2 linked regions of the Bacillus pumilus genome follow. The protein of the gene in region 2 interacts with the protein of the main gene of each other region in a pairwise test. Links are inferred from orthologs where the notes say so. Each region holds a gene or a part of one and is shown on either strand. Other genes may lie near its edges.

What was found.
Region 1: the proteins of ileS (region 2) and rbsB interact in binary tests that used the Escherichia coli proteins (3 or more experiments, as listed by UniProt). The link is inferred for Bacillus pumilus from one-to-one orthologs.

What each region holds. Positions count from the first base shown.
Region 1 is NZ_CP047089.1:434,478-440,347, forward strand. The notes cover bases 888-3,654. They hold rbsB (ribose ABC transporter substrate-binding protein RbsB), read right to left. Parts: upstream 2,847-3,654; coding sequence 1,929-2,846; downstream 888-1,928. Other genes in these bases: alsR (acetoin biosynthesis transcriptional regulator AlsR), read left to right, coding at 888-1,223; GPS65_RS02150 (flavin reductase family protein), read left to right, coding at 1,289-1,891; rbsC (ribose ABC transporter permease RbsC), read right to left, coding at 2,860-3,654. Outside these bases: acetolactate synthase AlsS, read right to left, coding at 1-176; more of alsR, read left to right, coding at 327-887; more of rbsC, read right to left, coding at 3,655-3,813; GPS65_RS02165 (sugar ABC transporter ATP-binding protein), read right to left, coding at 3,815-5,296; rbsD (D-ribose pyranase), read right to left, coding at 5,312-5,704; rbsK (ribokinase), read right to left, coding at 5,701-5,870. UniProt on the Escherichia coli protein: Part of the ABC transporter complex RbsABC involved in ribose import. Binds ribose. Also serves as the primary chemoreceptor for chemotaxis.
Region 2 is NZ_CP047089.1:1,885,268-1,891,640, reverse strand. Bases 1,962-5,231 are described here. They hold ileS (isoleucine--tRNA ligase), read left to right. Parts: upstream 1,962-2,265; coding sequence 2,266-5,031; downstream 5,032-5,231. Other genes in these bases: GPS65_RS09140 (TraR/DksA family transcriptional regulator), read left to right, coding at 5,192-5,231. Also shown: cell division protein SepF, read left to right, coding at 1-276; GPS65_RS09160 (YggT family protein), read left to right, coding at 283-564; GPS65_RS09155 (YlmH family RNA-binding protein), read left to right, coding at 618-1,394; GPS65_RS09150 (DivIVA domain-containing protein), read left to right, coding at 1,421-1,915; more of GPS65_RS09140, read left to right, coding at 5,232-5,566; lspA (signal peptidase II), read left to right, coding at 5,661-6,128; GPS65_RS09130 (RluA family pseudouridine synthase), read left to right, coding at 6,125-6,373. UniProt on the Escherichia coli protein: Catalyzes the attachment of isoleucine to tRNA(Ile). As IleRS can inadvertently accommodate and process structurally similar amino acids such as valine, to avoid such errors it has two additional distinct tRNA(Ile)-dependent editing activities.

The sequences.
Region 1 (5,870 bases), 1.5 Mb from region 2 along the record:
GCATTTTGTTCGTGTCTGCATAGGACAAGCTCTGGACCTCTGTCTTTTAATACATCAAATACAGCGTCAATTTTTGCACCTGGAATCGCAAAAACATGGGTCACACCTTGAGCAATCAACGTATCAACAATCAATTCTGCTCCTCGTCTTGTTAGGGGTTGTGCTTGAGAATTCATTTACCCCGCACTCCTTTCGGCAAGTAAAATTTTTTATGAAAATATATTTTCATGATATGATTTACTATACATTTCAAAATGGAAAATTTCCAATATATGTTTAACGTGGTTTTAATATGTTTCACGAATAAGTGTGCGAGGGGTGAAAGGATGGAACTGAGACATTTGCAGTATTTTGTCACAGTAGCGGAGGAGCTGCATTTTGGCAGAGCAGCCGCACGGTTGAATATGACACAGCCTCCACTTAGTCAGCAAATTAAGCAATTTGAAGAAGAATTGGGATTTCCTTTGTTTCACCGGTCGAAGCGAGTAGTGGAGCTAACAGCTGCTGGAAAGGTCTTTTTACATGAGGTGCGGGGTGTGCTGCATCAGCTTGATAAAGCCGTTGATCATGCCCGGCATACAGCAAGAGGAGAGCTGGGAAAAATCATCATAGGGTTTGTTGGAACAGCGACATATGATATTCTGCCACCAGTTGTACGCGAATTCAGAGAGCTGTATCCCTCTGTCAGTATTGAGCTGGAGCAGCTTTCTGTTCCGCAGCAGCTAGGCGCGCTTTTAAATGGGGAGATTGATATCGGTTTTTTACATCCTACATCTCCTCATGAAGAACTGATCAGCCGTTTGATGAAGCAAAGTGAATGTATTTTTGCGATTCCGAAAAATCATCCGCTGGCGAAAAAAGAGGCGGTCACGATCGAAGATATTCGAAATGAACCGATTATTTCTTTATCACAGGAATCATGGCCGTCCCTTTATCAACACTTTGTCCTGCTATGTGAAAAGTACGGGTTTTCTCCAAATATCGTGCAGGAAGCGGCGGAATATCAAATGGTGATTGGCCTTGTCACAGCTGGGATCGGCATTGCGGTCATTCCGAAATCAGCCCGGCGTTTATTTAATCTAGATGTTGTGTATCGGTCGATTGAAGGTGAACAGCTTCTGGCAGAATGGACGATTTCCTATAGACGAGAAAATCATAATCCTGCTTTATTTCATCTTGTCCACCATATCCTGCATCGCACCGAGTCTGAATCAGAGGCATAGAAAAAGAGATATGGTATGATGTCGATACACCAAAAGGAGGCTTGTCTGAAGTGATTACGTTGCAAATGGATCAGCTATCACGAAAAGAAGCATATAAATTATTATCGGGTTCTATTGTTCCACGACCGATTGCGTTTATTACAAGTCTGTCTAAAGACGATATCGTCAATGCCGCACCATTTAGTTTCTTTAATGTCATCAGCGGACACCCACCGCTCCTCGCCGTTTCTATCGGACGACGAGAAGGTCAGATGAAAGATACAGCGCAGCATGTGATTGACAGGGGAGAATTTGTGGTCCATGTGAGTGATGAAGCGATAATAGAAGATATTAACGAAACAGCTGCTACGCTGCCACAGGAAGAGAGTGAGCTGGATCGAACCGGTCTTCATCAAGTACAGAGCCATGTCGTTTCAGTTCCGGGAATTCAGGAAGCACGTATTCGCTTTGAATGTCGGCTTGAAAAGCATCTTACCTTTCAAAATGATGAAGGGGAGATCACGGTCGATCATATCATTGGCCGGGTTGTGTGTGCGCATTTAGATGAGGCTGTGTATGATGCGGAAAAAGGTTATGTTTCGACTCATGAATTAAAGCCAGTCGCACGTTTAGCGGGAAATGATTACGCCCATTTAGGGACGTCATTTGTGCTGAAAAGACCAGAATAATAGGAAAAACCCCCGAGGGAAATCGGGGGTTTTGTGTTTATTTTTTCTGTTCTAGTTTCAGTGGTGCTGCGATGTTCTTTTCTACTTTTTTCCCTTTTAAGACGTCGCTTGCAGCACCGACTGCTAGTTTCCCGATCAACTCTGGCTGCTGGGCGACTGTGGCAGATAGTTTTCCTGCTTTGATTGAATTGAGTGCATCTTCGTTTCCGTCAAAGCCAACGACGAGAATGTCTTTTCCAGAGCTTTGAATTGCTTCTAGAGCGCCAAGTGCCATTTCATCATTGTGGGCAAAAACAGCTTTGATGTCAGGGTTTCCTTGAAGGAGGTTTTCCATGACATTCAATCCTTTTGTTCGGTCGAAGTCAGCCGCTTGTTTTGCTGTCACTTTTAGATCTTTATCTGCTATTTGGTGGAATCCTTTTCCGCGCTCACGTGTAGCAGAAGCGCCTGGTACACCTTCTAATTCAGCGACTTTGGCTCCTTTACCGACCTTGTCGATGATAAAATTGGCCGCCATTTCGCCGCCTTTGACGTTATCTGAGGCAACAAGTGCTTCTACTTTTCCGCTTTCAGCTGAGCGGTCTAATGTGATGACTGGAATATCAGAAGCATTCGCTGATTCAACAGCAGTCGATATAGCAGACGAGTCCGCTGGGTTGATAAGTAAGGCGTCGACCCCTTGCTGAATTAAATCTTCTACGTCACTTGTTTGTTTCGCTGAATCATTTTGTGCATCTGCAATGACAACTTCGATGCCAAGCTTTTTCGCTTCTTTTGTCACCCCGTTTTTGAGAGAAACGAAGAATGGGTTGTTTAAGGTCGAGATCGAGAGACCGATTTTGATGTCTTTTTTCTTCCCATCTTTTGTTGATTTGGCCCACTCTGGCGGTTCTAGCGAGCAGGCAGAAAGCATGAACAATGAGAGAGTCAAAATGAGAATGAGATATTTTTTCATAGCAGCTGCCTCCTTAAGCAGATTTCTTTCTGTCTAGTAGGACTGCAATCAAGATGACAATCCCTTTCACAACAGATTGATAGAATGATGAAACTCCAAGTAAGTTCATACCATTGTTCAAGACTCCGATGATGAGTACCCCGATGAGTGTGCCGACAATTCGTCCTCTTCCGCCGGACAGGCTTGTCCCGCCAAGTACAACAGCAGCAATGGCATCAAGCTCATAGGAGGTACCAGCTGTTGGTTGCGCAGAATTTAGACGAGATGTTAAAATGGCACCTGCTAAAGCAGACATGAAACCTGCCAATGAATAAATCATTATTTTTACGCGCGGTACTTTGATTCCTGAAATAAGTGCAGCTTTTTCATTTCCGCCGATGGCATATGTTCTTCTGCCGAAAGGCGTTTTATGAAGCAGTACCCATAGTACGATAAAGGTGAGAAGCATCGTGATCGCTGGAACAGGAATGCCTAAGAAATATCCGCGGCCGAATAACTGAAAGGCGTAGTTCGAGCCGAGTCCTGTAATCGGGTTTCCGTCTGTATAAACAAGTGTTAATCCTCTAAAAATGGTCATCGTGGCAAGTGTTGCGATAAAAGGAGCCATTTTTCCTTTTGTGATTAAAAGACCGTTGACCATCCCAAGAATAGCGCCGATGATACTGCCAACGATAATCGCTAAAATCGGGTCCATACCAGACACGATAAATCCGGCAGTCAGTGCACTAGAAAGTGCTAAAATGGCACCGACCGACAAATCAATTCCTCCGGTTAAAATAACAAATGTCATACCAAAGGCAATGAGGGCATTAATGGAGATTTGTCTCAGTAAGTTTAAGATGTTTAATGGCTCTAAAAAGGCCGGGTTTAAAATAGAAACAATGGCGACAAGGATGATGAGTCCTAAGAATGGCCCAAGCTTTTGCATGATGTTGTCAAATCGTCCATTTGAAGTAAGTGGTTTCATGTTACTTCCCTCCTGTAGCAAGTGTCATAATTCGTTCTTGTGTTGCGTCTGCTTTATTTAATTCTCCGCTGATGGTTCCTTCATGAATGACAAGCACTCGATCGCTCATCCCTAAAATTTCAGGTAGCTCAGAGGAGACCATTAAAATGGCAACACCTCGATCGGTCAGTTCATTCATTAACTGGTAGATTTCTCGTTTCGCTCCGACGTCGACACCTCTTGTCGGTTCATCTAAAATCAAGACCTTCGGCTGGATGCCGATCCATTTGGCGATGACGACTTTTTGCTGATTTCCACCAGAGAGACTGCGAGCAGAGATTTCAGAGGAAGCCGTTTTAATCGTCAATCTTTTGATAAGGAGGTCAACAAAATCCTGTTCGTTTTTTTTATCGATCAGTCCCTTTGGAGAGAAGCTTTTTAAGTTTGGCAGACCAATGTTTTCTCGAATGGAAGCATCCAGCATAAGTCCTTCATCTTTGCGATCCTCTGTAATAAAGCCGATGCCGAGCTTGACGGCATCACTTGGTTTTTTAATGACAGCCTTTTTTCCATGAACCCAGATTTCCCCTTGATCAAGAGAATCAAGACCAAACAGTGACCGCATCATTTCGGTCCTGCCAGCGCCCATTAAGCCTGCAATACCGACGATTTCTCCAGCTTTAACGGAGAAACTGATATCTTGAAATTGTCCTTTTCTTGTCGCTTGCTTTACCTCAAGGATCGTATCTCCTAGAGAAGGCGTTCTCTCAGGGTATCGATCTGTTAATTCGCGGCCGACCATTTTTTTGACGACCTCATGGAAATTCGTTTCAGGTATGGCTTTCGTATCGACCCTTTTCCCATCACGCATGATTGTAATCCGGTCGCAGATCGCAAAAATTTCCTCCATACGGTGAGAAATATAGACGATGGATACGCCTTCTTTTTTGAGAGATTCAATAACCTGAAAGAGTTTTTCAATCTCACGGTCTGTTAGAGCTGCCGTTGGTTCATCCATGATGATGACCTTCGCATCCGTCATTAATGCCTTTGCAATCTCAATCATCTGTTTTTGACCAACAGAACAGCTACCTGCCTCTTCATCAAGCGAGAGGTTCAAAGACAATCGGTCCAGCTGGCTTTGAGCAAGAACCTTCATTTTCTTTGTGTCTAGCAATCCAAACTTCGTATAGAGTTCTTTCCCGATGAATAGGTTTTCCAAGACGGTCATATCCGGCCATATGTTGAGCTCTTGATGAATAAAGGCGATACCGTGTTGTTCCGCTTCTTTCGGATTTTTGAAAGCGGTTTCTTTCCCGTCGATATGAATCGTTCCCTGGTCTAATGAATAAAGACCTGTGAGCAGGTTCATTAAAGTTGATTTTCCTGCGCCATTTTCACCCATGAGCGCGTGGACCTCACCTGTGACGAGGTCAAAGGAGACCCCGGAAAGAACGGTGTTTTTTCCAAAGGCCTTATGGATGTTATGCATCTCAATGTTCATATCTGGCTCCTCCTTTTAAAAGATGACACCGGCATGAAGAATGCAGTTTGCGTATGGGGTGGCTTCACCCGTGCGTATGACTGCTTTTGCCTGTTTGGTCATGTCTTTGAACGTCTCGTGGTCTACATCATGTAATGGTTTTGAGAACGCTTTCTTTAGAAATAGATGATCTCGCTCATTGGCTTCTTGGATTTCACTAGCCACCGTAATGTGTTCAACCGCCATTTCCTGAAGAAGGAGGGAGGTGACCTCCTGAAAAGATGGTGTGCCGATCGTTAATGATAGGTCGATTTTGACTGGACCTTCTGGAATAGGCAGGCCGCAATCTGCGATGACGATTGTATCTGTATGTCCAAGGTCAGCAAGTACCTTGGCGATATGGCTGTTTAGGATGCCGTTTTTTTTCATTTCTTTCTCTCCAGTTCTTCTCTTGTTGGCATGCCGCCTTGTGCACCGAACTTGGTGACAGACATTGATGCTGCAAGGTTAGCGAAGGCAAGTGCGTCATAGAGAGATTTGCCCTCTGTTAAGGCAACAGCCAAGGCTCCGTTAAAGGTATCGCCTGCTCCTGTTG
Region 2 (6,373 bases):
TCCTCTAAAGTGGTGTTAAGTGAGCCGCGTGTTTATGCAGAAGCGCAGGAGATTGCAGACCATATTAAAAACAGACGTGCAGTCGTCGTCAATTTGCAGCGCATTCAGCACGATCAAGCAAAGCGAATCATCGACTTCTTAAGCGGAACTGTTTATGCAATCGGTGGAGACATCCAGCGCATTGGCTCGAATATATTCCTCTGCACACCTGATAATGTGGATGTATCTGGCACAATATCAGAACTTCTGACAGAGGAAGAACCTCAGAGGTGGTAAATCATAGTGATTCTATATTACATTTTCCAGTTTTTGCAAACTGTATTAACGATTTACTCGTTCGCGATTATTATTTACATCTTCATGTCATGGGTGCCATCTGCAAGAGAAACAGCAATTGGGCGCTTTCTGACAAATATTTGTGAACCGTATTTAGAACCATTTCGTAAAATTATTCCGCCAATTGGCATGATTGACATTTCGCCAATTGTGGCATTGCTTGTGATTCGTTTTGCATCATTATACGGACTAACTGGTCTTTACAATATGATTGCACGCTTCATGTAGACAGGCTGCCGGGCTTGGCACTGCCAGGCTCTTTTACATAAGAGGGGAACAAAATGAGCGATATTTATCAACATTTTAGAAAAGACGAACAGCCATTTGTTGACCAAGTGTTAGGCTGGAAAAAAATCGCACTTGACCAATATCGAATGAAATTAACAGACTTTCTTGATCCGCGGGAGCAGTTTATTACCCAGTCCGTCATCCAGCATGCTGATGAGCTTGGAATCATGTTTTTTGGCGGGTATGAAGGCGCGGAGCGGAAAAGAGCGCTCATTTATCCTGAATATTTAGAACCGGCTACTCAGGATGCTGAGCTGTCTTATTTTCAAGTGAACTATGCGAAAAAGTTTATTTCGCTAGAACATCCGAAGCTCCTTGGTTCACTGATTGGGACAGGCTTGAAGCGTCAAAAATTTGGAGATCTGTTATTTTCAGAGGAAGATGTGCAGTTTATTTGTACGAGTGATGTTGCTGATTTTGTACGGGCGCAGCTGACGCATGTCGGCAGAGCCTCCGTATCATTAGAGGAAATCACGCAGGCAGATTTAAAGCCGGTTACCAGTAAGACTGACATCAAAGAAGATACGATTTCTTCACTACGGCTTGATGCGGTATGTGCTGCAATCAGCCGTCAATCTCGGCAAAAGGCACAACTTTTTGTCAAAAATGGGCTTGTTAAAGTTAACTGGAAAGTCACTGAGGACCCTTCCTTTACAATTGGAGAAGGCGATCAGCTCTCTGTCAGGGGATTTGGCCGCTTTAGCCTCAAAACAATTGATGGGAAGACCAAAAAAGATAAATTTAAAGTAACATTTGAGCTTCTGACATAACGAACTTGAATCTGGAGGTGGCGAGGTTGCCATTAACACCTAATGATATTCATAATAAAACGTTCACAAAAAGCTTTCGCGGCTATGACGAAGATGAAGTAAATGAGTTTTTAAGCCAAGTACGTAAAGATTACGAAATCGTGCTTCGCAAAAAGAATGAACTCGAAGAAAAAGTAAACGAGCTTGACGAAAGACTAGGTCATTTTGCAACAATTGAAGAAACGTTAAACAAATCAATTCTTGTGGCGCAGGAAGCAGCAGAAGACGTCAAACGTCATTCTGATAAAGAAGCGAAATTGATCATTCGTGAAGCAGAGAAAAATGCAGATCGTATTATCAACGAAGCGCTATCTAAATCAAGAAAGATTGCGATGGAAATCGAAGAGCTTAAGAAGCAGTCAAAAGTCTTTAGAACTCGCTTCCAAATGCTCATCGAAGCTCAGCTTGATCTTCTAAAAAATGACGATTGGGATCATTTACTGGAATATGAAGTTGACGCTGTCTTTGACGAAAAAGAATAAGCGCATCATCTTGACATGACACGCTCATGTTGCATATAATACCATCATAAATTAACAAGAGATAAACGTTTGAAAGGGACACTCGCAGTTGTCATATACGTAATAAAGCGAATCAGGGGTGGTGGAAGCCTGACATTACGAGATGCTGCAATGAGATCACCCCTTTAGTTCCTTTTCTGAAATGATCAGTAAGAAAAGGCGTCTGATCACGTTACGATTTTAGAGTGGATAAGCGGCAATAGCGCTTGTCTAAAAGGGTGGTACCGCGAGACAAGCCTTCTCGTCCCTTATGGGATGAGAGGGCTTTTTTTATTGTTTTTTAATCAGAATTTGCATATGGAGGAATGGGTATGAACTACAAAGACACCTTATTAATGCCGAAAACAGAATTCCCTATGAGAGGGAACTTGCCGAACAAAGAGCCTGAAATCCAAGAGGAGTGGGCAGAAAAAGACATCTATCAAATGGTTTTAGAGCGGACAAAAGGACGCCCGACCTTTATTTTGCATGATGGACCTCCATATGCGAATGGTGACATTCATATGGGGCACGCCCTCAATAAAATTCTAAAAGATTTTATTGTCCGTTTTAAATCAATGAATGGGTTCCACGCACCGTACGTACCGGGCTGGGATACACATGGCTTACCAATTGAAACAGCACTCACAAAAAATAAAAAAGTCAAACGCAAAGAAATGTCTACAGCTGAATTCCGCAAACTATGCGAAGAGTATGCTTGGAAGCAAATCGAAGGACAGCGCAATCAGTTTAAGCGATTAGGCGTCAGAGCAGACTGGGACAATCCATATGTCACGCTAAAGCCTGAGTACGAAGCGCAGCAAATTCTTGTCTTCGGTGAAATGGCGAAGAGAGGCTATATTTACAAAGGATTAAAACCAGTTAACTGGTCTCCTTCAAGTGAGTCAGCTCTTGCTGAAGCGGAAATTGAATATAAAGACAAACGTTCACCATCCATTTACGTTTCATTTAAAGTGAAAGATGGAAAAGGCGTACTTGAAAACGACGAACAATTCATCATCTGGACAACAACACCTTGGACACTTCCTGCAAACCTTGGTATTTGTGTTCATCCCAACCTAGAGTACAGCGTTCTTCAAGTGGGTGCTGAGCGATATGTTGTTGCATCTGAACTCGTTGAACAAGTGGCAAAAACGCTTGGTTTTGAAGAGTATGAAGTTGTGAAAACATTAAAAGGAAAAGAATTAGACAACGTCGTTGCAGAGCATCCGATTTATGGTAGAGATTCACTTGTGATGCTTGGTGATCACGTGACAACAGATGCAGGTACAGGCTGTGTTCATACAGCGCCAGGTCACGGGGAGGATGACTTTATTGTCAGCATGAAGTACGGTCTAGACGTACTATGTCCAGTAGACGAAAAAGGTGTCATGACAGAAGAAGCGCCTGGTTTTGAAGGACTATTCTACGAAGATGCGAATAAAGCTATCACAGAACAGCTTGAAGCAAAAGGCGCGCTGAAAAAGCTCGACTTTATCACGCACTCTTACCCGCATGATTGGAGAACGAAAAAGCCAACGATTTATCGTGCAACCGCTCAGTGGTTTGCGTCGATTAAAGACTTCAGAGAAGCGCTTCTAGACAATATTAAAGAAACGAAATGGGTGCCAGCATGGGGCGAGACACGCCTTTTCAATATGGTGCGTGACAGAGGCGACTGGTGTATTTCAAGACAGCGTGTCTGGGGCGTTCCAATTCCGGTCTTTTATGCTGAAAATGGGGAGCCAATCATCACGGACGAAACCATTCAGCATGTCTCTCAATTATTTAGAGAACATGGCTCGAATATTTGGTTTGAAAAAGAAGCGAAAGAACTATTGCCAGAAGGCTTTACACATCCAGGCAGTCCGAACGGTGAATTCACAAAAGAGCAGGACATCATGGATGTATGGTTTGATTCCGGTTCTTCTCACCAAGCCGTTTTAGAAGAAAGAGATGACCTTGTTCGTCCGGCAGACCTTTACCTTGAAGGCTCTGACCAATATCGCGGCTGGTTTAACTCTTCCTTATCAACAGCAGTTGCGGTCACTGGAAAAGCACCGTATAAAGGTGTTCTGAGCCACGGCTTTACGCTTGATAAAGAAGGACGCAAGATGAGTAAATCATTAGGCAATACAATTGACCCAACAAAGGTAGCGAAGCAGCTTGGGGCGGAGATTCTAAGACTTTGGGTATCTTCTGTCAACTATCAAGCCGATCACCCGGTGTCTGATGATATCTTAAAACAAGTAGCAGAAGTCTATCGTAAAATCCGTAACACGTTCCGCTTCCTGCACGGTAACCTATTTGACTTTGATCCAGCAGTCAATGCGGTGCCTGTAGAAGAGCTTCGCGAAGTGGATCAATATATCTTGATCAAATTAAACAAATTGATTGAGAAAGTGAAAAAGGCATATGATGATTACGAATTTGCGGTCGTGTATCATGCGATTCACAATTTCTGTACAATTGAGCTAAGTTCTTTCTATCTCGACTTTGCAAAGGATGTCGTGTACATTGAGCATGCGGATCATCCAGACCGCCGCAGCATGCAGACGGTCTTCTACGAAACATTGATGGCGTTAGTGAAGCTGACTGCACCAATTCTTCCGCATACAGCAGATGAATTATGGAGCCACTTAAGCTTTGTTGAAGAGCCAAGTGTTCAATTAACAGATATGCCAAAAGGTGTGGCTGTTTCTCAAGCAGAAGCAACAGAAGCGAAGTTTGACCGCTTTATGGAAGTGCGTGACGATGTGCTAAAAGCGCTCGAAATTGCGCGTAATGAGAAAGTGATCGGACGTTCTCTTGAAGCAAGTGTGACCCTTTATGCGACAGAAGAAGTGAAAAACCTTCTTGCATCCATTAAAGAAGATGTGAAACAGCTCTTTATCATCTCTGAATTAACGGTAGAAGATGCGCAAAATGCTGACACATCCGCACCTGAATACACTTCAGGAAGAATTGTGGTTCAAAAAGCAGAAGGAGAACTATGCGAACGTTCTCGTATTATTTCTAAAGATGTTGGTGCAAATCCGAAATACCCAACATTGTCACTGAAAAATGCTGAAATCGTGGAAAAATATTACCAGAATTAACAGTGTGATAAGACCAACTAGCGCCCCGCCATATGCGGGGCGTTTTCTTTTTTGCGAAAATGACAGCGTTTAGAACGAAAGGAAAAATCTTATGGCTTTAAAGTGGACAGCCAGGGCAACAATATGATTATCACGACAGGGCAGGAGTTGAAATAGCGACATGATTGGCGACCTAGAGACGATTTACACGGAACTCCTTCAAATGAAAGAAGAGCTGCAAGCTAAACTTTTTGAATACACATCATTTCGTTCACCCGCTGAGCATGTCTCAATGAACGAGGTCCAAACGGCCACGCTTCTTTACCACATCAAAGAAGAACTTCAAGATGTGTCTCTCGCTATTGCAAAAATGGAGCAAGGAACCTATGGTATTTGTGAGGCAACAGGTGATGTCATTCCGCTTGAACAAATGAGTATTCTTCCTACCGCCCGCACAGTTGACGACTTTTTATATCATAAGCAATACGAGAAAAAAGCATTCACTCCTTATCCTCATGAATCAGATGATTCTCATTTTGAAGCCTTCCACATGTAGGGAGGTTTTTGTCTGTCAACTAAAGTTTCTTTACTCCTCCCTGTTTTCTTGATAAAATGCTTAAAGATCAAAGTATGAAAGTGGAGGAACGTGTGTGTTCTATTACATAATCGCATTCGTGATGATTTGTTTAGATCAATTAACAAAATGGCTCATTGTCAAAAATATGATGCTCGGAGATTCTTATCCAGTGATTGATGGCTTCTTTTATATCACGTCTCACCGAAATTCAGGCGCCGCATGGGGAATTCTCCAAGGACAAATGTGGTTTTTCTATGTGATCACACTCGTTGTTATTGCGGGAATTGTTTATTATTTGCAAAAGCATGGACAAAAGGACAAGCTGCTTGGAGTTGCACTTGCCTTAATGCTTGGCGGAGCGATTGGGAACTTTATCGACCGCGTTTTCCGTCAGGAAGTGGTAGATTTTGCTCATTTCGTCTTTGGGAATTATCACTACCCAATCTTTAATATTGCAGATTCTTCTCTATGTGTAGGAGTTATTCTGCTCTTCATTCAAATGCTGTTAGATGGAAAGAAAACGAAGGAGTCAACTACATGAATCAAGTAAATATTGCCGTTTCAGAAGAACAAACAAGTGAACGGCTTGATAAATTTCTAAGCACGACAGAACCAGAATGGTCAAGAACCCAGGTCCAGCAGTGGGTAAAAGATGGGCTGATCGAAGTAAATGGGAAGCAAGTGAAAGCCAATTACAAAGTACAAGCTGGAGATCAAATTAAAGTCGAGATTCCAGAACCAGAAGCACTAGATGTAGAAGCAGAAGCAATGGATCTTGATATATAT